DNA from 3 places in the Bradyrhizobium sp. JR3.5 genome. Region 2 is predicted to be linked to each of the others. Evidence: predicted binding sites of a transcription regulator. Region 2 holds the regulator's gene; each other region holds the start of a gene.

Region 1 (9,549 bases), 510 kb from region 2:
GCTGGTGCGGCAGACCGTCCGCACCTGCGGAATTGCCGGGCTGGCGCTGACCAAGCTCGATATTCTCGACGGGTTCGACAGCATCAAGGTCTGCATCGGCTACAAGCTCGACGGCAAGGAAATCGACCATCTGCCGGCGGGCGAGGGCGCGCAGGCCCGCATCGAGCCGATCTATGAGATCATCGAGGGCTGGAAGCAGCCGACCGCCAATGCGCGGTCCTGGGCGGACCTGCCGGCCCAGGCCATCAAATATGTCCGCCGGGTCGAGGAGCTGGTGGGGTGCCCGGTCACCCTGCTTTCCACCAGCCCGGAACGTGAAGATACTATTCTGGTACAGAATCCGTTCGAGGCTTAACGGGATATTACCTATATCCCACCAATTGTGTGGACATGGCTGACTACTACCCGCTGATCGCCCGTGCCATCGCCGGACTGGACCCCAACGCCCCCGGCGAAGCCCGCCGTGCGCTGTATGCGCGGGCGCGGACGGCGTTGATCCAGCAACTCCGCGGCGTGCAGCCGCCGCTCTCCGAATCCGAGATCACCCGCGAACGGCTGTCGCTGGAAGAGGCGGTGCGCAAGGTCGAGTCCGAGGCCGCGCAGCGCGCCCGCGAGGCCTCGCGCCCCGGTGGCGGGGCGGCCCGCAGCAGCGACCCGCTGCGCCGTGCCAATCCAAGACCGCCGGAGGCAAATACAAGGCCGCCCGAGGCCAATTCCGCCGACAATGCCGCGCGCCCGCGGCCGCCGGCCGAACCCCGCCCGCGCAATTTGCGCCCCGACGCGCCGCCGCCGGCCCCACCACGGCCGCAGAACCCGCAGGTTGCAGCCGGCACCGATACCCAGGCGCCGGCTGCGCCGCGCCGTGGCCCCGAAGGCCCGACGCCGCCGGCAGCCCCCGGTGTGCGCGGCTTCCGCGACATCACTGCCGACGCCGACGATCTCGGCCGGGCCGCCGCGCAAGCCAGCCGCAACGCGCGCAAGACCTACGCCAATGTGCCGTCGCCCTCGCCGGAATTCGACCGGCTCGAGCCGAGCCTCGAAAACCGCGGCGGCGATCCCGAGGCGCCGTACTCCTACGAGGAGTCGATCGAGGAGGCGGAGCGCTACGCCCCGCAGCCGCCCCAGGCGCCGCCGCCGCGCGCGCGGGTCAGCAATGCCGAGCGCGGGCCGAAGCGGCCGCGTGTCGGTTCGATGTTCCCGTTCAAGACCGCGATCGTGATCGGCATCCTGCTGATCCTGGCCGGCACCGGCATCCTGCTGCGGCAGCAGGCGACCGCCTTCGTCAGCAGCCTGTTCAAATCCTCCGCCCCCGTCGAGGCGCCGAAGGATGCCGCGGCGACGCCTTCGAGCAAGAAGATCACCGACCGCGTCGGCCAGCCGTCGTCGTCGGGCGAGCCGGTCGCTCCGGTGGCGCAGCGCGTGGTGCTCTATGACGAGGACCCGTCGGATCCGAAGGGCAAGCAATATGTCGGTTCGGTGGTCTGGCGCACCGAGCAGGTCAAGGGCTCGGGCAACCAGAAGCCCGATATCGCCGTGCGCGCCGACATCGACATCCCCGATCGCAAGTTCAAGATGACGATGTCGTTCCGCCGCAACACCGATTCATCGCTGCCGGCGAGCCACACCGCGGAATTGACCTTCGTCCTGCCGCAGGACTTCGCCAATGGCGGCGTCGGCAACGTGCCTGGCATCCTGATGAAGTCCAACGAGCAGGCGCGCGGCACGCCGCTGGCCGGGCTCGCGGTCAAGGTCACCGACGGCTTCTTCCTGGTCGGCCTCTCCAACGTCGACGCCGACCGCTCGCGCAATCTGCAGTTGTTGAAGGAGCGCTCCTGGTTCGACGTGCCGCTGGTCTACACCAACCAGCGCCGCGCCATCATCGCGATCGAAAAGGGCGCCCCCGGCGAGCGCGCCTTCAACGACGCGTTCGCGGCGTGGGGTGAGTAACAGCTTCAGCGCTCACCTCGGTACTCACGATCTCATCGCCCGGCTGTGTCCGGGCGATTCCGTATCGCAGCGAAGTCCGGCTGTTGCAGCGCATCGAGGCGATGATCCCGGAACATTACCGGGCGCTTTCGATTTTCCCTAGAACCGTCGCGTGACTGCGTTACACTCGCCTGATGTCGGGCAGGGGCACGCCATGAAACGCTATCTGATCTTCGCAGCCATCGGGCCGTTCATCGGCGGCTTCCTGCTGCTGCTCATGACCACCTATCAGTCCGGCTACTGGACCGAGACCAATGGCGGCGAAGTGGCGAAGCTGCTCGTCGTGTTCGTGAAGTCGCTGCAGTACAATTATCTGTTCGGCATCGTGCCGTCGCTGATGTTCGGCGCGGTCGACGACATCCTGATGCATATGCGGCGGATCACGCCGCTTGTACGGATGCTGATCGTCGGCGCGGTGGCGTTCGTCGGCGCGGCGCTGACCTACGCCTCGCACGGCTCCGAAAGCGGCGCCGTGCAGTTCATCCTCTACGGGCTGGTCGGCTTCATCCCAGGCGTGATCACGTCCTGGCTGGCGCACAAATATGCCGAAGAGCAGCACGTGCCTGCGACGCCGGCATCCCAACATTAGGGCATGTACTCATTGCCTCGGGAAAAGCAGATGTCGTCAGCTTTGACGTGATCGGCGATCTCTGACCGGTCGGCGCAACGAGCGCATCGCAGCCCGACGGGAAGTCGTGTCTAATGCACGGCGAGCGGCGGGGTCGCGCTATTATGGCAATCTCGTCAATGGATTAAGCGCGGCCGCAAGCCAGCCGCATTGCCTTTCATGGAACTGTCATATGGACGTCATGTCAGCGTAGTCCAAATGTCACATGGCCGCTTTTGTCCTCCCGCGGCTGTGAGGGCGATCCATGAGCGATGTAGCGTTACCTGGTTCGATCGAGCCTGCGCGTAGCGGCGGGCCCGATCTCGAGAAAGGCTTTCATCCTCTCACCGGCATCATCTATCTCGGCGTGGTCGGCGCCGCGCTGCTGTTCGTGGCCTACAGCATCTACGCGGATGTTGGCGCGACGGGCCCCGGCAAGACATCCTATCTCGCGTTCCTGCTGCTGTTCGTGGCGCTGTTGATCTCGCTCGGCTTCGAATTCGTCAACGGCTTTCACGACACGGCGAACGCCGTCGCCACCGTGATCTACGCCCGTTCGATGCCGGCCCACATTGCCGTTGTCTGGTCGGGCCTCTTCAATCTGATCGGTGTCCTGCTCTCCAGTGGCGCCGTTGCTTTCGGCATCGTCTCGCTGTTGCCGGTCGAGTTGATCCTTCAGGTCGGCAGCAGCGCCGGGTTCGCCATGGTGTTTGCGCTCCTGATCGCCGCCATCATCTGGAACGTGGGTACCTGGTATTTTGGTTTGCCTGCATCGAGCTCGCACACCCTGATCGGATCGATCATGGGCGTCGGTATCGCGAATGCCCTGATGCACGGACGGGAGGGGACCTCCGGCGTGGATTGGTCGCAGGCCGTCAACACCGGCAAGGCGCTGCTGTTGTCGCCGCTGTTCGGATTTGCGCTCGCTGCCATCCTGCTCTACGGGCTGAAAACCGCGCTGTTGCGCGCAACGCCGGCGCTGTTCGGCGAGCCGAACGGCGATCAGCCGCCGCCATGGTGGATCCGCGGCATCCTGATCCTGACCTGCACCCTGGTCAGCTTTTTCCACGGATCGAACGACGGTCAAAAGGGCATGGGTCTCATCATGCTCATTTTGATCGGCGTGGTCCCAACCGCTTACGCACTCAACCGCGCGATGCCTGCGAGCCAGATCGCGGCATTCACCGCGAATTCGGCGGCGGCGAGCAAGGTGATCGAGGATAGGGGAGCCGATCGCAAGGCGACGGGCAATCCGCGTCCGGCGGTGACGAACTACATCGCCCTTCGGCAACTCACCGACGATACCTATCCGTCACTCGCCGTTCTCGTCGGCGAAATCCGCGACCAGGTCGTTCAGTACGGTTCGCTTGCGAAATTCCCGGCCGAGACCGTCGGCAACACGCGCAACGACATGTATCTGGTATCGGAGGCGCTGCGCTCGCTCATGAAGAGCGGCGAGAGCGGGCTGAACGATGCCGATGTCGCGACGCTCAATCGCTACAAGGGCTCGCTGGATGCCGCGACCAAATTCATCCCGTCCTGGGTGAAGATTGCGGTCGCCATCGCGCTCGGTCTCGGCACGATGGTCGGCTGGAAGCGGATTGTCGTGACGGTCGGTGAAAAGATCGGCAAGACCCATCTGACCTATGCGCAGGGCGCCTGCGCCGAGATCACGGCGGCCGCGACCATCGCCGCCGCCGACGGATACGGCCTGCCGGTGTCGACGACGCATGTGCTGTCATCCGGTATCGCCGGCACCATGACCGCGAACGGGTCCGGCCTGCAATGGTCGACGATCCGCAACATCGCCATGGCCTGGGTTCTGACCCTGCCGGTGGCGATGCTGATCTCGGGCCTGCTCTACCTTGTTTTCGCGCATTTGTTTTAGCCGGAGCAGCAAGACAACCGGATGCAGGAGATCTGCATCCGGATTCGGGGAAAGGAATTTCGAGTGGCAGATGCAAGCTTCAGCCTTCTGACGGGCAACGATATCGAAACGCGCCTGGTCCGGGCCGGCGGCTCTCATCTTTCGCGAAGGTGAGCAAGCCAACGAGCTGTTCGTGATCAAGAGCGGCTATGTGCGCATTCAGGTCGGTAACAAGACCATGGCTGACCTGGCGCCTGACACGATCTTTGGCGAAATGGCATTGATCGACAACGAGCCAAGAAGCGCGACCGCCACGGCGGTCACGGATGTCGAGCTCGTCCCGGTCTCGGAAAAGCAGTTTCTCTTCCTCGTCAGCCAGACGCCGCATTTTGCCCTGAAGGTGATGAGGACGCTGGCCCAGCGGCTCAGAACGATGAACAAGGGCGTCTATTAGGCGAGGCGAACAGAGCATCTCGCCAATTCACGCTTCGCGCGAAAACCTCTCGCTGATCGTTGCAGGCAAAACGGCGGACATTCCCGTCTGCCGTCGCTTCGGCTTGACGCCGTCGGCGGCGCGCGGCACGTGACGACGCTTGATCGGCCTTGAACGTGACACAGTGGTAATGTGACGCAACTTGAACCACCTGCCGGCGTTACCATCTGATGGCCATGCCCGAGGACGACATTTTCTCCCCCCACGCCACGCGATCGCGGCCGCCGTTCGGCGGGGCGCAGGCGCGCGGCAAGGTCATCGATCAGGACGGGCGCGAGCTCGGCGATGGCCCGCTGCATCCGCAGTTCCAAGGTTTTCAGGAAAGCTTCAGCTTCGACTTCCGCAACTCCACCGCCAACCCGTTCGGCAATCTGACGCGCGAGGAGCGGCTCGCACGGCTGGAGATGATCGCAAAGCTGCTCGACGTCGCCTTCGTCGTGCCGGGCACCAATGTCCGCTACGGCATCGACGGGTTGATCGGCCTGATCCCGGTGATCGGCGATCTCATCACCACCGCGATCTCGCTGTGGCTGGTGCGTGAGGCCCGCCTGCTGGGTGCGCCCTGGCACATCACCGCGCGGATGCTTGCCAATGTCGCGGTCGACGGCGTGGTCGGCATGGTGCCGGTGGCGGGCGATGCCTTCGACGTCATGTTCCGCGCCAATATCCGCAATGTGCGGATGCTGCGGCGCTGGCTCGACAAGCAGCCGAGACGCGCATAATCCGGAAAAGTGTGCAGCGGTTTTCCGTCAGATTATGCGCCAAAAAAAGCCCTCAAAAACAAAAGCCCCCGGATCGGTCCGAGGGCTTTTCGTTAGCGACGAGTAGAAGGTCTATGCGGCGTCGGCGTCGGTCTGGGCCGGCTCGGGGCGCGGACGGCGCGGCAGCGGGAAGCCTTCGCTCTCATACAGCGAACGGATGCCGTTCTGGTCGAAACGGGCTTCCTCGACCTGGAGATAGGCGCCGTTCAGCGAGTCCGCCGGCAGCTCTTCCATCGCAAAGCGCACGGCTTCGGCGGCAGTGCCGAAACGGCGATAGGCGAAGCCGGCTCGCTTCTTCTTGCGGATCGCGGCGGGGAACAGTTCAGCGGACGTGTTATAGTTGAACGGACGCAGGGGACGCATGGTCGACGACCTCTTGTGTTCTTGGCATAGAGCGGCGAAAGGGATTTTGGGGGACGGCGGCCTATAATCGGCGGCGCGCCGTACATGTCATTTCGATCCCCAATATAGGCCTCTTTGACAAAAATGCGACCCCAGAAGCGCCCCCGGCAGGGCACATGCTGAATCCGCGCATGGCACGCGGTCAATCAAAATAACTCCATTTATTTCAATGGCTTATAGCCATTAAATCTTGTCGAGCCAGGCCAGGATCGCGACCACGATCAAAATCACCCCGAAAAGGCCCATTCCGGAGTGGCCGAGACCATAGCCGTAGCCGCGGATGCGGCCGCTATAGCCGCCCAGCATGATAATCAGCAGGAGGATGATGAGGATCAGTCCAAGCGACATGGCGCCCTCCTCAGAACAGGCGGCAGCCGCACGGCGAGACGCCTACGGCCCCGCGAATTCGGAGCAAAGCACATTCCGGGGCGCGAGTCGTTAAGGCCGCCGGCCGATCACGAGGATGTTGTTGGGCGCCGGGGCGGCTATTTCTTGCTTTCGTCGATCGGGAGCACCTTCAGGGGCGTCGGATAGGGCTCGACCCGCAGCGAGTCGCTGGCGATCAAGCCGATCTTGTGCAGCGGCGCCTGTTCGAGCTCGCCGGAAGCGGATTTGTGCACGGCGTATTGCCAGACGCTGATCGAGCCCTTGGCGACCAGCATCTTGGCGATGCCGCCGGCATTCTGGCCCTCGACCTGCGCGAGATCGGCATCCGTCAGGCCGATGACGATTTCGTCCTTGGAGGTGATGACCTTGAACAGCGAGATCTTGTCGGCGGCGAGCGCCGGCATGCGCACCGCGCTCCCGATGACGAAGCTGGCAAGACCGAGACCAAACAAAAGCTTTGCTGGAATTGGCGACATCAAAATTTCCTTGTGTTTACGCGCGCGGACGGACGGCCGCGCCAAAACAAAACCCCGCGCGACCGGTTCTTGGTCGCGCGGGGCGGAGAAATTGTTCGACGTGAGGCCGGGATATTTGCCGGACCCGCCATCGTCATTGCCGGGCTTGACCTGGCAATCCATCGCGGAGTGGCCGCTGTTACTTCTTCTCGTTCAGCTTCAGCGCCGCCGAGTTGATGCAGTAGCGCAGGCCGGTGGGGCCGGGGCCGTCGTTGAAGACATGGCCGAGATGGCCGTCGCATTTCGAGCACAGCACCTCGGTGCGGACCATGCCGTGGCTCACATCGCGCTCCTCGTCGACATGGCTCTCAGCCGCGGGCTTGGAGAAGCTCGGCCAGCCGCAGCCGGAATCGAACTTCTGGTCGGACTCGAACAGCGGCTGCCCGCAGCCGGCGCAGACAAAGGTGCCCTTGCGGGGATCATGCTCATATTCGCCGGTGAAGGGCCGCTCGGTCGCCTTCTCCCGCAGCACGGCGTACTGCATCGGCGTCAATTCCTTGCGCCATTCGGCCTCGCTCTTGCGGACCTTGCCGTCGGTTTTGGTATCGGACATTCAACCTCCTTTGCGAGATGCTCAGTTGGTGACCTTGGTGCTGCTCACCAGCGTCGGCTTCTCGATGTAGTTCTCCGCGAAGATCTTCTTCAGGTTCTCGACCTTCGGGATGTCGTTATACGCAATATAGGGTTGGTTCGGGTGCAGCGTCAGATAGTCCTGGTGGTAGCCCTCCGCCGGATAGAACGCCTCCAGCGCGCCGACCTTGGTGACGATCGGCTTCTTGTAGACCTTGGCCGCGTTGAGCTGGGCGATATAGGCGTCCGCCACCTTCTTCTGCTCGTCGCTGGTCGTGAAGATCGCCGAGCGATACTGCGTGCCGGAGTCGGGCCCCTGGCGGTTCAGCTGGGTCGGGTCGTGCACGACGGAGAAGAAGATCTGCAGGATCTTGCCGTAGGAGATCTTCTGCGGGTCGTACTTGATTTCGACGGATTCGGCGTGGCCGGTGGTGCCGGTCGAGACCTTCTCGTAATCGGCATTCGCCTTGCTGCCGCCGGAGTAGCCGGACACCGCGCTGACGATGCCGGCGGTGTGCTGGAACACGCCCTGCACGCCCCAGAAGCAGCCGCCGGCAAGCACCGCGGTCTTGATGCCGGTTTCCGGCGCGCTCGCGGCCGGCGGCGGGATGACCACGGCGTCCTCGGCGGCAAGCGAGGGCGCAACGGCAAAAGCTGTGACGGCCAGCGCGCCGATCGCGGCGGCGTAAAGCGAGAGGCGGCTGAGGGAGCTTTTGGGCATGGGTTCCTCGTGGGATCGCAATTGGGGGCCAGTCTAGAGCGGGAGCCGGCATTGGCAAATCGGGCCGGGCTGCTCCGACGCTTCAAAATACGGGCGAGGGGGCGTTTTGTTACGGCGCCGGCCACACGGTTTCGTGAGGGAAATGCTGGTTATTCAGACGTGTAGGTGCCGTGGAGGTGCCATGCACCCGTCATCCTGAGGAGCCGCGGAGCGGCGTCTCGAAGGATGCACGGCCCGGCTGTGGCCGATTCATCCTTCGAGGCTCGCTCCGCTCGCACCTCAGGATGACGGGTCTAGGAAGTGCAGAGTGCGCGGGACTTTCACACCACGATGCTCAGTCGCTTCGCGGCCCGCGTGATGCCGGTGTACAGCCACCGCGCGCGCGAGTCCTGGAACGCAAAGCTCTCGTCGAACAGCACGACGTCGTCCCATTGCGAACCCTGCGACTTATGGACGGTCAGTATGTATCCGTAGTCGAACTCGTCATAGGGCTTGCGCTGCTCCCACGGAATGCCCTCGATGCCGCCGTCGAAGCATTCGCCGCGCACCGACACCTTGGTGACCTTGTGGCCGAAATCTTCATCCGGCATCACGCGCATGGTGATGATCTTGGACTTCGACTGCGCGCGCGCCTTGACCCGCCACAGCCCGCCGTTGAACAGCGCCTTCTTGCGGTTGTTGCGCAGGCAGACCAGCTTGTCGCCGGCGACGGGGAGGGAATCTTCGATGTTTAGCCGCTGCCGCATCCGCATGTTGTAGGCGCGGCGGGTGTTGTTGCGGCCGACCAGCACCTGGTCGGCCCTCATCACGCGGTCCGGATCGAGCTCCTTGCGCGACACCACCTCGCTCTCGCCATGGCGGCCGATCTCGAGCTCGCGGCCCTCGCGGATATCCATCGACATCCGCACGATCGGATCGTCCTGCGCCTGTCGATGCACCTCGGTCAGCATCGCGTCCGGCTCGGCGTCGGTGAAGAAGCCGCCGCCCTGGATCGGCGGCAATTGCGCGGGGTCGCCGAGCACCAGCAGCGGGCAGTCGAACGACATCAGGTCGCGGCCGAGCTCGGCGTCGACCATCGAGCATTCGTCGATCACGATCAGCTTGGCCTTCGATGCCGGCGCGTCGTCCCAGAGTTCAAAACTCGGCTGCTCGACGCCGGACTCGCGGGCGCGGTAGATCAGGGAATGGATCGTGGAGGCGCTGTCGCAACCCTTGTTGCGCATCACGAGCGCCGCCTTGC
Region 2 (9,549 bases):
ACCAATGAGGTGCTCGAGGCCATCAAGAGCACCGAGCCGCGACAAATCGCGCTGGCGGGACTGTTCGTCGCAGCCGGCTACTTCACGCTGACCTTCTACGATCTGTTCGCGGTGCGCGCGATCGGCCACGCCCACGTGCCCTATCGCGTCAATGCGCTCGCGGCATTCACCTCCTATTCGATCGGGCACAATGTCGGCGCCAGCGTCTTCACCGGCGGCGCAGTGCGCTACCGGATCTATTCGGCCTGGGGATTGAACGCGATCGACGTCGCCAAGATTTGCTTCCTCGCCGGCCTGACCTTCTGGCTCGGCAATGCCGCGGTGCTCGGGCTCGGCATCGCCTATCATCCGGAAGCCGCAGCCAACATCGACCAGCTGCCGCCCTGGCTCAACCGGACGCTCGCGTTCGGCATCATCATTGCGCTGGTCGCCTATGTGGTCTGGGTCTGGACCCAGCCGCGGGTGGTCGGCCGCGGTCCCTGGACGGTGACCCTGCCGGGCGGCCCGCTGACGCTGCTGCAGATCGCGATCGGCATCGTCGACCTCGGCTTCTGCGCGCTGGCGATGTACGTGCTGGTGCCGGACGAGCCCAACCTCGGCTTCGTCGTGGTCGCTGTCATCTTCGTGTCGGCGACCCTGCTCGGCTTCGCCAGCCACTCCCCCGGCGGGCTTGGGGTGTTCGACGCCGCCATGCTGGTCGGCCTCTGGCAGATGGACCGCGAGGACCTGCTCGGCGGCATGCTGCTGTTCCGGCTGCTCTACTATATTGCGCCGTTCGTCATATCTGTAATCTTGCTGACGTTTCGGGAGGTTATCGTCGGCGCCCGACTCAAGCGGCTGCCGCAGACTGATTCGGGTCCCCACGCTGAGCCGCATCATGAGGCGGTTCTGGTCCGCAAGCGCGGTGATTCCGGGGTCTGATGACGCGGCCCGATGCCTCCCGAGGGACGGTCGATCTGACCGCGCCTGGGCGAGACATGAACCGACGGGAAGAAAGCCGCCGCAATGGCCATTGACGATACGCCGCATTCGATTTTCTCGCCCTGGCCCGATCGGCTGCGCCATTCCGCGCTGATCCTGCTTGCCGCAGCGCTGGCATTGAGCGTGGTGGTCGCGCTCGGCGAGTTGTCGCTGGTGCGCGCCTGCGCGGTGTTCGTCTGCATCGCGGCCGCGGCGCTGGTGCCATGGCGGCTGCATGATGCCGGCACCTCGCGCGAGGATGTCCGCCACGGCAATCCGGTCGAGGCGACCGCCGTCAGCGCCGTCGTCGCCGGCATGCCGGACCCGGCCGTGCTGCTCGACCGTGCCGGCCGCGTCATCCATCTCAACACCGCCGCGGCCCAGCTGGCGCCGGCCCTGCGCAAGAACGAGCTGGCGCAATTTGCCCTGCGTTCGCCGGAGATTATCACTGCGTTGCGCGAGGCGATCGCGACCACCGAGCCGCGCCGCGCCACCTACTCCGACCACGTTCCGGTCGATCGCTGGATGGAATTGGTGATCACGCCGGTGCCGGTGCCGACCCAGTTCGGCGGCACCGAGAAATGCATGCTGATGACCTTCCACGATCTGACGCCGCTGCGCCGGGTCGAGGAGATGCGCGCCGATTTCGTCGCCAATGCCAGCCATGAGCTGCGCACGCCGCTCGCAGCCTTGTCCGGCTTCATCGACACGCTGCAGGGACCGGCGCGCGAGGACGCGCGGGCGCGCGAGCGCTTCCTCGGCATCATGCACACCCAGGCCACCCGCATGGCCCGGCTGATCGACGACCTGCTGTCGCTGTCGCGGGTCGAACTGTCGGCCCATGTGCGGCCCGAGGCGTCGATCGATATCGTGCCGATCATCCGCCAGGTGGCCGACGGGCTCGAGGCGCTGGCCAGCGAGCGCCAGGTCGAGATCGACGTCGACCTGCCACCGACCCCGGTCACGATTGCGGGCGACCGCGAGGAACTGCTCCGCCTGTTCGAAAACCTGATCGAGAACGCCCTCAAATACGGCGCCTCGGGCGGCCGCGTCATAGTGTCGCTCAATCAGGCCGTTTCGGGCGCATCGGGCGAGGGGAGCCCCGAAATCCGTGTCATGGTACGGGATTTCGGCCCCGGCATCGCCCCGGAGCACCTGCCGCGGCTGACCGAGCGGTTCTACCGGGTGGACGTCGGCGACAGCCGTAACCAGGGCGGAACCGGCCTCGGATTATCGCTGGTGAAACATATTCTTAACCGTCATCGCGGGCGTCTTCTGATCGAGAGCGTGCCGAACAATGGCGCGACCTTTACCGCCTGTTTTCCCCGGCCGAAGACCCCGTTGCCGACCCAAAGCTAAGCGTTTTCAGTCGCCTAGTACTGTCATCCAACTGTCATCCAACCTTCGTAAAAGCAGCATCGACCGCTCCTAGATGGACCGGCGTGGGCGCGATCGGGCGCAATTGGCGCTTCGCTCACAAGATGGAGACCACCCCATGAATTTCATCAAAGCTATCGTCGCTGCCGGCTTGGTCGCCGCTTCGACGTCGGCCTTCGCTGCCGATATTACCGGCGCCGGCGCAACGTTCCCGTTCCCGATCTATTCGAAGTGGGCTGACGCCTACAAGAAGGACACCGGCAATGGCCTGAACTATCAGTCGATCGGTTCCGGCGCCGGTCATCAAGCAGATCCAGGCCAAGACCGTGACCTTCGGCGCGACCGACGCGCCGCTCAAGGCCGAGCAGCTCGAGAAGGACGGCCTCGTCCAGTGGCCGATGGTGATGGGCGCGATCGTTCCGGTCGTGAACCTGGAAGGTGTCAAGCCGGGCGATCTCGTGCTCTCCGGCGAAGTGCTCGGCGACATCTATCTCGGCAAGATCACCAAGTGGAATGACGCGGCGATCGCCAAGCTCAATCCGAAGCTGACCCTGCCGGCCGACGCGATCACCGTCGTGCGCCGTTCGGACGGTTCGGGCACCACCTTCAACTTCACCGACTACCTCTCCAAGTCGAACGCCGACTGGAAGTCCAAGGTCGGTTCCGGCACCGCGGTCGAGTGGCCGGTCGGCGTCGGCGCCAAAGGCAACGAGGGCGTTGCCGGCAACATCGGCCAGACCAAGAACGCGATCGGCTATGTCGAATACGCCTATGCCAAGCAGAACAAACTGACCTACACCGCCGCTGGTCAACAAGGCCGGCAAGACCGTGCAGCCGACGATCGCCGCCTTCCAGGCTGCTGCGTCGAACGCTGATTGGTCCAAGGCTCCCGGCTACTACGTGATCCTGACCGACCAGCCGGGCGAAGCCTCCTGGCCGATCACCGCGGCGACCTTCATCCTGATGCACAAGGACTCGACCGACAAGGCGGCCTCGCAGGAAGCGCTCAAGTTCTTCAAGTACGCCTTCGAGAAGGGTGGCAAGGCGGCCGAAGAGCTCGACTACATCCCGATGCCGGACTCGGTCGTCAAGCTGATCGAGAAGACCTGGTCCTCGGACATCAAGAGCTAAGTCCGACGCTTTGAACAACGCCTGTGCCGCCTCCCAAGGGCGGCGCAGGTCAAGCGACCAAGATCCGGGCTCCATCACCGCGGCAAGAAACGCGGGGCGGGGGCCGCGGTTCGCGCCCCGGGTGGCGCAAGCCGGACCGACGCCCGGCCAAAATGCGTCAGTGAAGATCGCTTCGGGGCGTAGCGGTTTGCGTGGCTTTCACATAGTAATGAGGGGATTGGCGTGGCAGACATGGCTGTTCAGAGCGATGTGATGGAAGCCGCGGGACCTTACGATCGCGCCAAGGCCCTCAGCGCCTTCAAGCTCGGCGATCTCACCTTCTATTGGATCACCCGTATCTCGGCGATCTCGGTCCTGTTGATCCTCGGCGGCATCATCCTGTCGCTGATCGCCGGCGCCTGGCCGGCGATGAAGGAATACGGCTTAGCCTTCCTCTGGACGCAGCGCTGGGCGCCCTCGGCCGATCCGCCGGTGCTCGGCGCGCTTGGCCCGATCTACGGCACCTTGATCACCTCGGTCATCGCGATGCTGATCGCCATTCCGGTCGGCATCGGCATCGCCATCTTCCTCACCGAGCTCTGCCCGCAAATGCTGCGCCGCCCGATCGGCATCGCGATCGAGCTGCTCGCCGGCATTCCCTCGATCATCTACGGCATGTGGGGCTTCTTCGTGCTGGGCCCGTTCCTGGCCAACACGTTCCAGCCCTTCATGATCAGGATCTTCGAGGGCGTTCCGGTGCTGGGTGCGGTGTTCGGAGGCCCGCCGTCCTATCTCAGCCTGTTCAACGCCGCGCTGATCCTCGCGATCATGGTGCTGCCCTTCATCACCGCGATCTCGGTCGACGTGTTCAAGACCGTGCCGCCGGTGCTGAAAGAGGCCGCCTACGGCATGGGCTGCACCACCTGGGAAGTCGTCCGCAGCGTCGTGATCCCCTACACCCGGGTCGGCGTGATCGGCGGCATCATGCTGGCGCTCGGCCGCGCGCTCGGCGAGACGATGGCGGTGACCTTCATCATCGGCAACTCGTTCCGCATCTCGTCGTCAATCTTCGCGCCGGGCACCACGATCTCGGCGGCGATCGCCTCGGAATTCGCCGAGAGCGACGGCCTGCACCAGTCCGGCCTGATCCTGCTTGGCCTCTTGCTGTTCGTGCTGACCTTCTTCGTGCTCGCCGGCGCCCGGCTGATGCTGATGCGGCTTGAAACGAAAGCGGGGAAATAGGGCCATGAACCCGATCTACAAATCCCGCCGCCGCAGCGACATCGTCATTCGCGCACTCTGTGTCGGCGCGGCGCTGTTCGGCGTCACCTGGCTGGCGCTGATCCTGTTCACGCTGGTCTATAACGGCCTTGCCGGCCTCAGCATGCAGCTGTTCACCCAGAACACGCCGCCACCGGGCTCGACCGAAGGCGGCCTGCTCAACGCCATCGTCGGCTCGGTCATCATGACGGTGATCGGCGTCGGCATCGGCGCGCCGCTCGGCCTGTTCGCCGGCACCTACCTCGCCGAGTACGGCAAGCACGACAAGCTCACCTCGGTGATCCGCTTCATCAACGACATCCTGCTCAGCGCACCCTCGATCATCATCGGCCTGTTCATCTATGGCGCGGTGGTGGTGCCGATGCGCGGCTTCTCGGCGATCGCAGGCAGTCTCGCGCTCGCCGTGATCGTGATCCCGGTCGTGCTGCGCACCACCGAGGACATGCTGCTGCTGGTGCCCAATCCGCTGCGCGAGGCGGCTTCCGCGCTCGGCCTGCCGCGCTCGCTGGTGATCAAGCGGATCGCTTATCGTGCTGCGCGTAGCGGCTTGATCACCGGCGTGCTGCTGGCGACCGCCCGTGTCGCCGGCGAGACCGCGCCGCTGCTGTTCACCGCGCTGTCGAACCAGTTTTTCAGCTGGGACTTGACCAAGACGATGGCCAACCTGCCGGTGACCATCAACAACTTCGTGCAGAGCCCCTACGCCTACTGGAAAGAGCTGGCGTGGAGCGGCGCACTGCTGATCACATTCACCGTGCTCGCGCTGAATATCGGCGCGCGTATCCTTGGTGCCGAAAGGGCCGCAAAATGACCGAGCTCTCCGTTTCAACCAGTAACCCGAGCCACGTTGCACCGCATACGCCGCTGCCGGAAGCGCCGCCGAAAGTCACGGTGCGCAACCTTAACTTCTATTACGGCGAGCACCACGCGCTGAAGAACATCAACCTGACGCTGGGTACCAACCGCGTCACCGCGTTCATCGGACCGTCCGGCTGCGGCAAGTCGACCCTGCTGCGGATCTTCAACCGGATGTACGACCTCTATCCCGGCCAGCGCGCCACCGGTCAGCTGATGCTGGACCAGACCAACATTCTCGATCCCAAGCTCGACCTCAATCTGCTGCGCGCGCGGGTCGGCATGGTGTTCCAGAAGCCGACGCCGTTCCCGATGACGATCTACGAGAACATCGCCTTCGGCATCCGCCTCTACGAGAAGATCTCGAAGTCCGAGATGGACGACCGGGTCGAGAAGGCGCTGCGCGGCGGCGCGCTGTGGAACGAGGTCAAGGACAAGCTGAACGCTTCCGGCCTGTCGCTTTCCGGCGGCCAGCAGCAGCGCTTGTGCATCGCGCGCACCGTGGCGGTGCGGCCCGAGGTGATCCTGTTCGACGAGCCGTGCTCGGCGCTCGATCCGATCTCGACCGCCAAGGTCGAGGAGCTGATCCAGGAGCTCTCCGAGGACTACACGATCGCGATCGTCACCCACAACATGCAGCAGGCGGCGCGCGTCTCCGACAAGACCGCCTTCATGTATCTCGGCGAGCTGATCGAGTTCGACGACACCAACAAGATCTTCACCTCGCCGAGCGATCGACGGACTCAGGATTACATCACCGGCCGGTTCGGCTGAGGAGATACAAGATGGCTTCTGAACATACCGCCAAGGCATTCGACAGCGACCTGCAGGAGTTGACCCGCCTGGTCGCCGAGATGGGCGGCCTCGTCGAGCGGATGATCACCGAGTCGGTCGACGCGCTGATCCGTCGCGACGTCGCGCTCGGCAAGCGCGTGGTCGCCGCCGACATCGAGATCGACAATCTGCAGCGCGTCATCGAAGAGCGCGCGGTGCTGACGATCGCCCGCCGCCAGCCGATGGCGATCGACCTGCGCGAAATCGTCAGCGCGATGCGCGTGGCCACCGACCTCGAACGGATCGGCGACCTCGCCAAGAACATGGGCAAGCGCGTCGCGGCGCTGGAAAGCGATTTCCAGCCGCTGAAGCTGATCCGCGGCCTGGAGCACATGACCGACCTCGTGCTGTCTCAGGTCAAGTCGGTGCTCGACGCCTATGCCGCGCACGACCTGCCGGCGGCGATGAACGTCTGGAAGGGCGACGAGGAGGTCGATGCGATCTGCACCTCGCTGTTCCGCGAGCTGCTGACCTACATGATGGAGGATCCGCGCAACATCTCGTTCTGCATCCATCTGATGTTCTGCGCCAAGAACATCGAGCGGATCGGCGATCACGCCACCAATATCGCCGAGACCGTGTTCTACATGATCGAGGGACAGCAGATCACCGACAAGCGCCCGAAGGGCGACATGACCAACTTTGCCACCACTGTGCCGGGTACCTAGGACATGATCCGCGAGCGCGGAGCCGGATTGTCTTCACGACAAGTCGTTTCCGCGGGGATTATGCCCAGGAAAGTAAGCGTTTCGGTTTGCGTCTGGGCAACGGATCACCACAGAGAGAGAATTTAAGCCGATGAGCGCACGCATTCTGGTAGTCGAAGACGAGGAAGCGCTGACGACACTGTTGCGCTACAACCTCGATGCGGAAGGCTACGATGTCGAAACGGTCGGGCGCGGCGACGATGCCGACACCCGCCTGAAGGAGCGCGTTCCCGACCTCGTGGTACTGGACTGGATGCTGCCGGGCCTGTCCGGCATCGAGCTGTGCCGCCGCCTGCGGGCGCGTCCCGAGACCAAGCAGCTTCCGATCATCATGCTGACCGCGCGCGGCGAGGAGAGCGAGCGCGTGCGCGGGCTTGCGACCGGCGCCGACGACTACATCGTCAAGCCGTTCTCGGTGCCGGAACTGCTGGCACGGGTGAAGGGCCTGCTGCGCCGCGCGAGCCCGGAGCGGCTTGCGACCGTGCTGACCTATGGCGACATCGAGCTCGATCGCGAGAAGCGCCGCGTGGCGCGCTCGGGACGTCCGATCGATCTCGGTCCGACCGAGTATCGGCTGCTCGAATTCTTCCTCGAACATCCCGGCCGCGTGTTCAGCCGCGAACAGCTGCTCGACAGCGTCTGGGGCCGCGACATCTATATCGATGAGCGTACCGTCGACGTGCATATCGGCCGCCTGCGCAAGCTGCTCAATCCGGGCCGCGAGCAGGATCCGATCCGCACCGTGCGCGGCGCCGGTTATGCGCTCGACGACCGGTTTGCCAAGGCCGAGCCGCAGCCGTAAGGCTTGCACGGCAACCTCAAGCCACAACACGGCGTTGTCCCGGCTTTCGCCGGGACGACGCTGGTGGATACTTCCGCGCGACGATCACACAAAAAAATCCCCGCTTTCGCGGGGATTTGTTTTTGCAGTCCAGGCAGTTTCCCGAGTGCTACTTGATCTGTGGCTTCGCCGACGGCCGGCGGCGATCGTTGGCGGGCTGGTAGGCAACGCGCGAGTGATGCGCGCAATAGGGCAGGCCGGCGAGCGCCTTGCCGCCGCAGAAGAAGAATTCCGGGCTCGAGGGATCGCCGACCGGCCAGTGGCAGGTGGCCTCGTTGAGCTGGAGCAGCGACAGCCGCTGGCTCATCGGCACCACGTTGTCGAAGGAGATCGGATCGGGCTCCATCTCGACCTCGAAGGCGTGCGCAAGCGCGGTGTTGCCGCGCGAGACCGGGCGCGCCACCCGCATCATGTGCTGGGCGGGGCGGGCCTTGCGCTGCCGCGGCGCGGCCGTGGAGGGGGCCTTGGCGCGGCCGGAGAGGCCGAGCCGATGCACTTTGCCGATCACGGCGTTTCGCGTCACATTGCCAAGTTCCGCCGCGATCTGGCTGGCCGAGAGGCCGGATTCCCAGAGCTTCTTCAGCTGCTCGACGCGATCGTCGGACCATGTCAATACAGTCATCACATTCTTCCTTTCGCATGGCGCCGGCCACTCATCGGAGCGGCGCTGCGAGCCAATCTGGACAAATATCCCTTCGGCCAGAATCCCTTAGCCCTCGCCGGGCACGGTGTTGCGCCCGAACGTTTACGCGAGACACGAAGGCTACTTAGAGGGTCCAGTACTGCCGCACGAGATGTCGTACCCGACAGGCCAAACGCTACAATATGGCGTGACTCTGGCGCAAGAGTCCGCGGCCGTGCGTCCACATGTTCCCACAAAGTTAAGCATTGCTATGAGGCTTTTCCACCGCACCGGAATGCTCCGGATTGCGCTGGTTTCGTATTGCAGGAAGGCCGGCTCCTGACGATTGACACTTACCGGCCGCCGCATAGAATGACCCGTACGTGCCGCCCGCAAAGGCGGCCGTTTTGTTTTCCGAAGCTGGCGGTTGCTGTGTTGGCGTCAAGGCGCGCGGCAATTGACGGCTTCAAACCGGCAGTGAACGCCATGACCAACGCCTCGTCGCATCTGCTCCCCGTCTTCGCCCGGGTCGATCTCGGCTTCGAGCGCGCGCGAGGGCGCCTGGCTGATCGCAACCAACGGCGACCGCTATCTCGATTTCACCTCGGGTGTCGCGGTGAACGCGCTCGGGCATGCGCATCCGCATCTGGTCAAGGCGCTGCAGGAGCAGGCGACCAAGCTCTGGCACATGTCGAACCTGTTCAAGAGCCCGGATGGCGAGGTGCTCGCCGCGCGGCTGTGCCAGCAGAGCTTTGCCGACTTCGTGTTCTTCTGCAATTCCGGCGCCGAAGCGATGGAGGGCGTGATCAAGCTGGTCCGCCACCACCACTTCTCCAAGGGCCATCCGGAGCGCTACCGCATCATCACCTTCGAGGGCGCCTTCCATGGCCGCACGCTGGGCACGCTGGCTGCGACCGGCTCGGCGAAATATCTCGAAGGCTTTGGCCCGCCGATGGACGGGT
Region 3 (9,549 bases), on a different contig from region 2:
GACATGGCGGGCAGCGTTTGGCAGGGAAAACGGGCGCAATCAAGGGCGTTTTGTCGCAATGCGGAACGGCCGCACCACCCACATATAGGCACGAGAAGGACGACCTTCTCCTCACCATACCATCCGCGGGGACGACCCTGCCTTATCCGGAGGGCTCGTATGGCTTGGGCCATTCTGTTCACCGCAGGCCTGCTCGAGATCGGCTGGGCGATCGGGCTGAAATACACCGAGGGCTTCTCCCGGCTGATGCCGTCGGTCCTGACGCTCGCGGCGATGGCCGGCAGCGTAATCCTGCTCGGTATCGCGCTGAAGACGCTGCCGATTGGAACCGCCTATGCGATCTGGACCGGGATCGGCGCGGTCGGCACCGCGGCGCTCGGCATCATCCTGCTCGGCGAACCCGCGACCGCGATGCGGCTTGCCAGCATCGGGCTGATCGTGTCCGGCATCGTCGGGCTGAAGCTGGTCGGTTGATTGCTTGTTTTGGACGCGTTTTCTTGACGCGAACCGGCTTCCACTTCGCTCGAAAACGCTACTTCAGAACCTGCACCGCCCAATAGGTCGCGGCTGCGACCGCCGCCGAGGCCGGGATCGTGATCACCCAGGCGTAGACGATCGAGCTTGCCACGTTCCAGCGCACGGCGGACAGCCGGCGCGCGGCGCCGACGCCGACGATGGCGCCGGTGATGGTGTGGGTGGTCGATACCGGCACCCCGAGATAGGTCGCGATGAACAGGGTCGCGGCGCCGCCGGTCTCGGCGCAGAAGCCCTGCATCGGCGTCAGCTTGGTGATCCGCAGCCCCATGGTGCGGACGATGCGCCAGCCGCCCATCAGGGTGCCCAGCGCCATCGCGCTCTGGCAGGCCAGCACGACCCAGAACGGAATCTCGAACTTGTCGCCGAGATGGCCCTGCGAGTAGAGCAGCACGGCGATGATGCCCATGGTCTTCTGCGCGTCATTGCCGCCATGGCCGAGCGAATAGAGCGACGCCGAGGCGAACTGCAGGATGCGGAAGGCGCGATCGACCGCGAACGGCGTCGAGCGCACCGAGAGCCAGGACACGATCGCAACCAGCACCAGCGCCAGCAGGAAGCCGACCAGCGGCGACAGCACGATGGCGAGCAAGGTCTTGGTGAGCCCGCTCCACACCGCCGCCGAGATGCCTGCCTTGGCCATGCCGGCGCCGACCAGGCCGCCGATCAGCGCGTGCGAGCTCGACGAGGGAATGCCGAGCGCCCAGGTGATCACATTCCAGGCGATCGCGCCGACCAGCGCGGCGAAGATCACGGTCGCGTCCACCACCGAAGGCTCGATGATCCCGGTGCCGATCGTGTTGGCGACGTGCAGGCCGAACACCGCGAAGGCGACGAAGTTGAAGAACGCCGCCCAGAACACCGCATATTGCGGCCGCAGCACGCGGGTCGAGACGATGGTCGCGATCGAGTTCGCGGCATCGTGCAGGCCGTTCAGGAAATCGAACAGCAGCGCGACCGCGATCAGGATGGTCAGGACTGGAAGACCCAGCGTGGCGTCCACGTGATGTCCCTGCCCTAAACCTGTTCAATCACGATCGAGTTGATCTCGTTGGCGACGTCGTCGAATCGGTCGGCCACCTTCTCGAGGTGATCGTAGATTTCCGCGCCGACGATGAAGTCCATCGCGTTGGCGTTGCGGTGCTTCAGGAACAATTCCTTGAGCCCGATATCATGGAGATCGTCGACCCGGCCCTCGAGCTTGGTCAGCTCCTCGGTGATTTGGGTCAGCATCGAGACGTTCTGGCCGATCGCCTGCAACAGAGGCAGCGCGCGAACGACCAGATTGGCGGATTCGACGATCAGGGTGCCGATCTCGCGCATCGGGGGCTCGAACTCCCGCACCTCGAACAGCATCACCGCCTTTGCGGTCGACTGCATCTGGTCGACCGCATCATCCATCGCGGTGATCAGGTTCTTGATGTCGCCGCGGTCGAACGGGGTGATGAAGGTACGGCGAACCGCGGTCAGGACCTCGCGGGTAACGCTATCGGCATCGTTCTCGAACTGGTTGACGCGCTGGCAGAAGACGGGGGTCTCCTCGCCGCCCTTCAGCATGTCCTGCAGCGCCAGCGAGCACTGCACAGAGGTCTGGGCGTGGCGGGCGAACAGGTCGAAAAATCGCTCTTCCTTGGGCAGAAAGGCGCGAAACCAGCGCAGCATGTCTCAGTTCCATCGTTCCGGGACAGCCCTTTTAGCGACTGTCACAGAACTGTCATAGACATAAGGCGCGGAAATACCCCGACCGACCGCCCGAACCGGCGGTCGTCCACCGCTAAGTCGTCGGATGATCGCTTGCCCTGCCCTACAGCGACCGCCGCAGCAGGTGGGCCAACTCGCCGACCAGGCCGCGCCGGAACAGCAGCACGCAGGCCACGAAGATCACGCCCTGGATCACCGTCACCCACTGGCCGAAACCGGCGAGATATTGCTGCATGGCGATGATCACGAACGCGCCGACCACCGGGCCGAAGATGGTGCCGAGACCGCCGACCAGCGTCATCAGCACGATTTCGCCGGACATCGACCAGTGCACGTCGGTGAGCGAGGCGTTCTGCGCCACGAACACCTTCAGCGAGCCGGCAAAGCCCGCCAGCGTGCCCGACAGGATGTAGGCCAGCATCTTGTACTGGTCGGTCTTGTAGCCGAGCGAGATCGCGCGCGGCTCGTTCTCGCGGATCGACTTCAGCACCTCGCCGAACGGCGAGTTGATGGTGCGGTAGATCAGCAGGAAGCCGGCGAGGAATCCGACCAGCACGACGTAGTAGAGCACCGTCGGCTTCGACAGGTCGAAGATCCCGAACAGGTGTCCCTGCGGGATGCCCTGGATGCCGTCTTCACCATGGGTGAACGGCGCCTGCAGATAGATGAAATAGAGCAGCTGCGAGAGCGCCAGCGTGATCATCGAGAAATAGATGCCCTGGCGGCGGATCGAGATGAAGCCGGTGACGAGGCCGAGCAAGGCCGCCGCGGCGGTACCGGCCACGATGCCGAGCTCCGGCGGCAACCCCCACACCTTCAGCGCATGCGCCGAAACGTAGCCGGCGGTGCCGAGGAACATGGCGTGGCCGAACGACAGCAGGCCGCCATAGCCGATCAACAGGTTGAAGGCGCAGGCGAGCAGCGCAAAGCATAGCGCCTGCATCACGAAGAAGGGATAGATCCCCGTGAACGGCACCACTGCGAGCAGCGCCGCCATCACGGCGAACACGATCATCTCGTCGCGCATCGCGCGCGGCGTCATCGGAAGTGTATCGTCGGTCAATGCTGACATATCAGGCCGCCCGTCCCGTCAGTCCCGTTGGCTTCACCAGCAACACCACCACCATCAGGACAAACACCACGGTGTTGGAGGCCTCGGGATAAAAATACTTGGTCAGTCCCTCGATCACGCCGAGCGCGAAGCCGGTGATGATCGAGCCCATGATCGAACCCATGCCGCCGATCACGACCACCGCGAACACCACGATGATGAGATCGGCGCCCATCAGCGGGCGGACCTGGTTGATCGGCGCCGACAGCACGCCGGCGAGCGCGGCGAGACCGACGCCGAGCCCGTAGGTCAGCGTGATCATGCGCGGCACGTTGATGCCGAAGGCGCGCACCAGCGTCGGATTCTCGGTGGCGGCGCGCAAGTAGGCGCCGAGCTGCGTCTTCTCGATCAGGAACCAGGTGGCAAGGCACACCACCAGCGAGAAGATCACGACCCAGCCGCGATAGACGGGTAAGAACATGAAGCCGAGATTGACGCCGCCCTTGAGCTGATCCGGGATCGAGTAAGGCAGGCCCGAGGAGCCGAAATAGTTCTGGAACACGCCCTGCACGATCAGCGCGATGCCGAACGTCAGCAGCAGTCCGTAGAGGTGATCGAGCCCGGCGAGCCATTGCAGCATGGTCCGCTCGAGGATCATGCCGAAGATGCCGACGATGACAGGGGCGATGAGCAGCGCCCACCAGTAGTTGATGCCGCCCAGATTGAGCAGGAAATACGCCACGAAGGCGCCCATCATATAAAGCGCGCCATGCGCGAAATTGATGATGTTGAGCATGCCGAAGATGACGGCGAGCCCCAGACTGAGCAGCGCGTAGAACGAGCCGTTGATCAGTCCCACCAGAAGCTGTGCGTAGAGAGCCTGCATCGAATGAGCTTTCGCTAGATAGATGAAGCCCGCCGGCCACGCCCATGGCCGGCGGGCATGATCGTCACTTCTTCAGAAGCGCACAGGTGCTCTTGTCGAGCGGCGTGAAGGCCTGGTTGCCCGGCACGGTGCCGACCAGCTTGTAGAAGTCCCACGGACCCTTGGACTCCGAGGGCTTCTTCACTTCGAACAGATAGGCGTCGTGGGTGACGCGGCCGTTGGCCTCGACCTCGCCCTTGCCGAACAGCGGATCGTCGGTCGGGATGGTCTTCATCTTCGCGACCACCTTGGCGCCGTCATGCGGATTGCCGCCGAGCGCTTCCAGCGCCTTGAAGTAATGCAGCAGGCCCGCATAGACGCCGGCCTGCACCATGGTCGGGGGAGCGCCGCTCTTCATCTTCTCCGAGAAGCGCTTCGAGAACGCACGGGTCTTGTCGTTGAGGTCCCAGTAGAACGTCTCGGTGAAGTTGAGGCCCTGCGCGGTCTCGAGCCCGATCGCCTTGACGTCGGTGAGGAACAGCAGCAGCGCGGCGAGCTTCTGGCCGCCCTTGACGATGCCGAACTCGGCAGCCTGCTTGATCGAGTTGGTGGTGTCGCCGCCGGCATTGGCGAGACCGATGATCTTGGCCTTGGAGGCCTGCGCCTGCAGCAGGAACGAGGAGAAGTCAGCGGTGTTGAGCGGGTGCTTGACGCCGCCGACCACCTTGCCGCCATTGGCGGTGATGACGGCGGTGGTGTCGCGCTCCAGCGCCGCACCGAACGCGTAGTCCGCCGTCAGGAAGAACCAGGTGTCCCCGCCCGCCTTCACCAGCGCCTGGCCGGTGGCGTGCGCCAGCATGTAGGTGTCGTAGGTCCAGTGCACCGTGTTCGGCGTGCACTGCGCGTTGGAGAGGTCCGAAGTCGCGGCGCCCGAATTGATGTAGACGCCGTTCTTCTCCTTCACGACGTTGTTGACCGCGAGCGCGACGCCGGAATTCGGCACGTCGACGATGGTGTCGACCTTGTCGACGTCGAACCACTGGCGCGCGATGGTGGTACCGATATCGGGCTTGTTCTGGTGATCGCCGGAGATCAGGTCGATGGTCCAGCCCTTGGCCTTGAGGCCGGAATCCTCGATCGCCATCTGCGCCGCCAGCGTCGAGCCGGGGCCGGCGAGGTCGGCATAGAGGCCGGACTGATCCGACAACACGCCGATCTTGACTGTCTTGTCGTCGGCGGAGGCGACGCCTGCGACGGAGAGCACCATCGCGGTGCCGAGCAGAAGCGCTGAAATCGTATTCCTCATGGCGTATTCCCTCAGTTCTTAAATTTTCTGGCTCCGGCGACTTCAAACGCCGAGATAGGTATGCAGCTTGTCCATGTTGGCCGACAGCTCCGAATTGGCGAAGCCGTCGATCACCTTGCCCGTGCTCGACGATGTAGTAGCGGTCGGCAACGGTCGAGGCGAAGCGGAAATTCTGTTCGACCAACAGGATGGTGAATCCCTCCGACTTCAGGCGCGCAATGGTGTGCCCGATCTGCTGAATGATGACCGGCGCCAACCCTTCGGTCGGCTCGTCCAGCATCAGGAAGCGCGCGCCGGTGCGCAGGATGCGCGCAATCGCCAGCATCTGCTGCTCGCCGCCCGAGAGCTTGGTGCCCTGGCTGTTGAGCCGCTCCTTCAGGTTGGGAAACAGCGTGAAGATCTGGTCGAGCGGCAGGCCGCCCGGGCGCACCACCGGCGGCAGCAGCAAATTCTCGCGCACGTCGAGGCTGGCGAAAATGCCGCGCTCTTCGGGACAGAATGCGATGCCGAGCCGCGCAATCTTGTCCGACGTGGCGCGGATGATCTCCTTGTTGTCGAAGCGGATCGAGCCCGTGCGCTTGCCGATGACGCCCATGACCGACTTCAGCGTCGTGGTCTTAGCCGGCGCCGTTGCGGCCGAGCAACGTCACCACCTCGCCCGCCCTCACGTTGAAATTGATCCCGTGAAGAATGTGGGATTCGCCGTACCAGGCCTGCAGATCGCTGACCGTCAGTACCTCGGCGCCGGCCGCAGCCACGGGCCTCTCCGCCAGTTTCGCCTCAGCCATGACCCGCTCCCAGATAGGCTTCCTTCACGCGCTCGTCCTTGGAGAGGTCGGCGTAGTTGCCCTCCGCCAGCACCTGCCCGCGCGTCAGCACGGTGATGATGTCGGAGAGGTTGGCGACCACCGAGAGGTTATGTTCGACCATCAGGATGGTGTATTTGGCGGAGATCCGCTTGATCAGCGCCGCGATCTTGTCGATGTCCTCGTGGCCCATGCCGGCCATCGGTTCGTCGAGCAGCATCATCTCGGGGTCGAGCGCAAGCGTCGTTGCAATTTCAAGTGCGCGCTTGCGGCCGTACGGCATCTCGACCGCCGGGGTGTTGGCGAATTCGCTCAAGCCGACGTCGTTCAGCAGTTCATGGGCGCGCGGATTGAAGCGGTCGAGCACGGTCTTCGAACGCCAGAAATCGAATGACGACCCGTGCTGGCGCTGCAGCGCCACGCGGACGTTTTCGAGCGCCGTCATGTGCGGAAATACCGCCGAGATCTGGAACGAACGGACCAGCCCGAGCCGCGCCACGTCGGCCGGCGGCATCGCGGTGATGTCCTGGCCCTTGTAGCGAATCTGCCCGCCCGTCGGCTTCAGGAATTTGGTCAGCAGATTGAAACAGGTCGTCTTGCCGGCGCCGTTCGGCCCGATCAACGCATGGATACTGCCGCGACGCACCTTCAGCGCAACGTCGCGAACGGCAAAGAAACCCGCGAATTCCTTGGTCAATCCGCTGGTTTCGAGAATGAACTCATCGGCCAAATAGATTCCCCCATACGCCATCGCCGCGAAGCCCGTCGCCCGCGTGGCCAGCTTTTTTCGTGTCCGACAGGTTGTCCGTACGTCTTGGAAACCGTCCGGGGGCCTGTCGCCTCCGGGCCGGAATATGCCGTCATCTGTGGCGGTTACGCAAGGTGGAAAGCTGTGCAGTGCAGTATTCGCACGACCAGTTCCGGTTGATCCTTAGTCGAATGGCCTCTGAGCGCGCTTTGCGCCTCGGAAAGCCGCCGTTAAGGGTGTTTTGCTCCGGTCTTTCCTTTTCATAGAATATTTCCGCCTCTCGCCGAAGCTCCCGCCATTGTATTAAGGGCGGTCAGAGCCTTGCATTTCGAGAGCGCCAATTCCTCGGTCATCAAGTCGATCCGGCAACGTGATTTTCTGAACACGTGGCTGCGACTTTATGCCCGTGGCCAAACCATCCCGCGGATCGATGAATTCCGGCCGGAGCGGATCGAGGAAGATCTGCCGGACACCGTGTTCTTCACCGTCGACGCGGCAGTCGAGCCGCCGCAACTGACGATCGAGAGCGACGGCGCGCGGATGGCAACCGCCTACGGACACAGCGGCAAGGGACGCCTGCTCGACGACTATCTCGGACCGCGGCTCGCGCCGGTCGTGATGCCGGTCTACCACGAATGCATCGCGCGGCGGCTGCCGGCCTACACCATCACCGATATCGACGACATCTACGGTCACGTCGTGGCCTATGAACGGCTGCTGCTGCCGTTCTCGGACGGCGGCGCCGTCACGGATCTTGTCGCCTCGCTGAAGACGATCAGCGAGAGCGGCAGTTTCGAAATCCGCAATCTGATGCGCGGCAACGACACACTGCCGAACTTCAAGCTGTGCGCGATCATCGACCGCGACCTGTTCCACCGCGCCCCCGGCCGCATCCCGCCCGGGGATGTGCTCGAGTTCGGCTAGCCCATGCCGTTCAGGAGCGCCGATCCATCGGTGGTCAAATCGATCACGCAGCGGGTGCTGCTGAACGCCTGGCTGCGCGCGCTGCGCATGCCGGACGCCCTTCCCTTGCTGTGCGATTTCCACACCGATGGCACCGCCGACGAAGCGCGCCGACATGATGGGCTTTGACGTGGTCGGCAGCGGTGACGCCGCACGCTTCCTGATCACGCAGGAAGGCGCGCGGCTAACGACGGCCTATGGCAACGAGCATGTCGAGCCGCGGCTGCGCACCAACCGCTATCTCGATGATGCGATCGGCCCGGAGCGCTATGCCGGCGTCATCCTGTCCTATCGCGCCTGCCTGGCGCGCAAGCGTCCGACCTATACGGTTGCGGAACTCACCGACGCCGACGGCAAGGACGTGTCCTATGAACGGCTGCTGCTGCCGTTCGGAAGCGGCGACACCGTCGAGCACATCATCGGCTCCTACAAGGCGATCAGCATCGAGGGTGGATTTCGGCTGCACAATCTGATGGGCGTCAAGGCCAAGGCCGTGCCTGTCGTCACGGTGCGGGCGGTGATCGACCGCAGGTTCGTGCCCGCAGATCATCCGACGAGCCAGGATTCAGTCGAACTGATCTAGGGCCTGTACTTATGAACCGTGCGCGATGTCCGCCTTGCGCCGATACCGACCACCTTTGCGCAGCCACAGCAAACGACGCGATGAGCCAGTATGCGACATGGTTCATAAAGCAGATGTGGTAGCGTGGGGTGCGCTCTGTGCCGCGAGGTATCATGAATTCAGTTGAACCAGACCTCAAGCTTGCCGGATTCTCGCTTTGGGTGCTTGGTCACCAATTTCCCGCCGCCACTGACTATTGGGATGGGAATTGGTTGAACGTTCGCGCGCGGGTCGAAGCACCCGGTGCGACGGTCGAAGCACGAGGAGCATTTTTGTCTGCTCCCGAGCTAGCAAGCTTCGCCGAACAACTGGAATCACTCAATGCAGCATTGGTGGGCGAAGCCGGGCTACGTTGTTTGGAGCCGAATTTGAAGATTGCAATTCGGTGCGGCTCTCTCGGACATGTGGCGGTAGAAATCATGCTGACACCAAACCACATGACCCAATCGCATGAGTTCAAGTTTGACCTAGATCAGAGCTATCTAGGCCCTCTTCTTGACAGATGCAGGAGCGTCTTGTTGCGGTGGCCAGTCCGTTCGGAGACGTCCGGTTAGGGTCCACAAGGCGACATCCCTGCGGTCGAGGCCGCGTGTCCGCTTACCCCTCGAAAGCGGACGGTCCCAGATTTATGAGTAACGCTCCAGTTCGCGCGGAATGCGTTAGCCGTTCTTGCGCACCTTCGCCGGCACTTCCTTGGCGTAAATGTCCGGCTTGAAGCCGACGACGCGCTTCGGCCCGAGATCGAGCACCGGACGCTTGATCATCGACGGCTGCTCGGCCATCAGCGCCAGCGCCTTGCGCTCGTTCAACCCTTCCTTGTCGGCATCGGGCAGCTTCTTGAAGGTGGTGCCGGCGCGGTTGAGCAGCGTCTCCCAGCCGACCTCCTCGCTCCACAGCTTGAGCTTGTCCTTGCCGATCCCGGCGGTCTTGTAGTCGTGGAAGTCATAGGCGAC

Evidence for each region. The regulator PhoB, encoded in region 2, activates phosphate uptake and scavenging genes when phosphate is short. The targets are predictions, from matches to a motif close to TGTCATNNANCTGTCAT.
Region 1: a site for PhoB is predicted at 2,770-2,786, ahead of ACVWW1_RS37165 (inorganic phosphate transporter). Genes of this name have one in related genera too.
Region 3: a site for PhoB is predicted at 2,236-2,252, ahead of ACVWW1_RS12995 (DUF47 domain-containing protein). Genes of this name have one in related genera too.

Annotation. Positions count from the first base shown of each region.
Region 1 covers NZ_JBSRYV010000002.1:4,237,263-4,246,811, forward strand. The annotation lists gene ACVWW1_RS37150 (adenylosuccinate synthase) at 1-355, shown strand, start outside; gene ACVWW1_RS37155 (hypothetical protein) at 391-1,947, shown strand; gene ACVWW1_RS37160 (DUF5413 family protein) at 2,141-2,575, shown strand; gene ACVWW1_RS37165 (inorganic phosphate transporter) at 2,859-4,481, shown strand; gene ACVWW1_RS37170 (Crp/Fnr family transcriptional regulator) at 4,654-4,914, shown strand; gene ACVWW1_RS37175 (DUF4112 domain-containing protein) at 5,124-5,675, shown strand; gene ACVWW1_RS37180 (hypothetical protein) at 5,787-6,077, opposite strand; gene ACVWW1_RS37185 (DUF3309 family protein) at 6,300-6,464, opposite strand; gene ACVWW1_RS37190 (hypothetical protein) at 6,602-6,979, opposite strand; gene msrB (peptide-methionine (R)-S-oxide reductase MsrB) at 7,158-7,571, opposite strand; gene msrA (peptide-methionine (S)-S-oxide reductase MsrA) at 7,593-8,309, opposite strand; gene ACVWW1_RS37205 (ATP-dependent DNA helicase) at 8,630-9,549, opposite strand, start outside.
Region 2 covers NZ_JBSRYV010000002.1:3,726,262-3,735,810, forward strand. The annotation lists gene ACVWW1_RS34650 (UPF0104 family protein) at 1-921, shown strand, start outside; gene ACVWW1_RS34655 (ATP-binding protein) at 1,006-2,319, shown strand; partial or broken gene pstS (phosphate ABC transporter substrate-binding protein PstS) at 2,456-3,468, shown strand; gene pstC (phosphate ABC transporter permease subunit PstC) at 3,700-4,689, shown strand; gene pstA (phosphate ABC transporter permease PstA) at 4,694-5,539, shown strand; gene pstB (phosphate ABC transporter ATP-binding protein PstB) at 5,536-6,357, shown strand; gene phoU (phosphate signaling complex protein PhoU) at 6,369-7,085, shown strand; gene phoB (phosphate regulon transcriptional regulator PhoB) at 7,216-7,926, shown strand; gene ACVWW1_RS34690 (GcrA family cell cycle regulator) at 8,075-8,587, opposite strand; partial or broken gene ACVWW1_RS34695 (acetylornithine transaminase) at 9,074-9,549, shown strand, end outside.
Region 3 covers NZ_JBSRYV010000001.1:2,584,676-2,594,224, forward strand. The annotation lists gene ACVWW1_RS12980 (peptide chain release factor 3) at 1-5, opposite strand, end outside; gene sugE (quaternary ammonium compound efflux SMR transporter SugE) at 160-474, shown strand; gene ACVWW1_RS12990 (inorganic phosphate transporter) at 533-1,537, opposite strand; gene ACVWW1_RS12995 (DUF47 domain-containing protein) at 1,552-2,196, opposite strand; gene ACVWW1_RS13000 (branched-chain amino acid ABC transporter permease) at 2,339-3,307, opposite strand; gene ACVWW1_RS13005 (branched-chain amino acid ABC transporter permease) at 3,309-4,172, opposite strand; gene ACVWW1_RS13010 (ABC transporter substrate-binding protein) at 4,237-5,457, opposite strand; partial or broken gene ACVWW1_RS13015 (ABC transporter ATP-binding protein) at 5,500-6,245, opposite strand; gene ACVWW1_RS13020 (ABC transporter ATP-binding protein) at 6,238-6,993, opposite strand; gene ACVWW1_RS13025 (hypothetical protein) at 7,333-7,935, shown strand; gene ACVWW1_RS13030 (hypothetical protein) at 7,966-8,103, shown strand; gene ACVWW1_RS13035 (hypothetical protein) at 8,090-8,557, shown strand; gene ACVWW1_RS13040 (WapI family immunity protein) at 8,710-9,150, shown strand; gene ACVWW1_RS13045 (ArsC family reductase) at 9,256-9,549, opposite strand, start outside.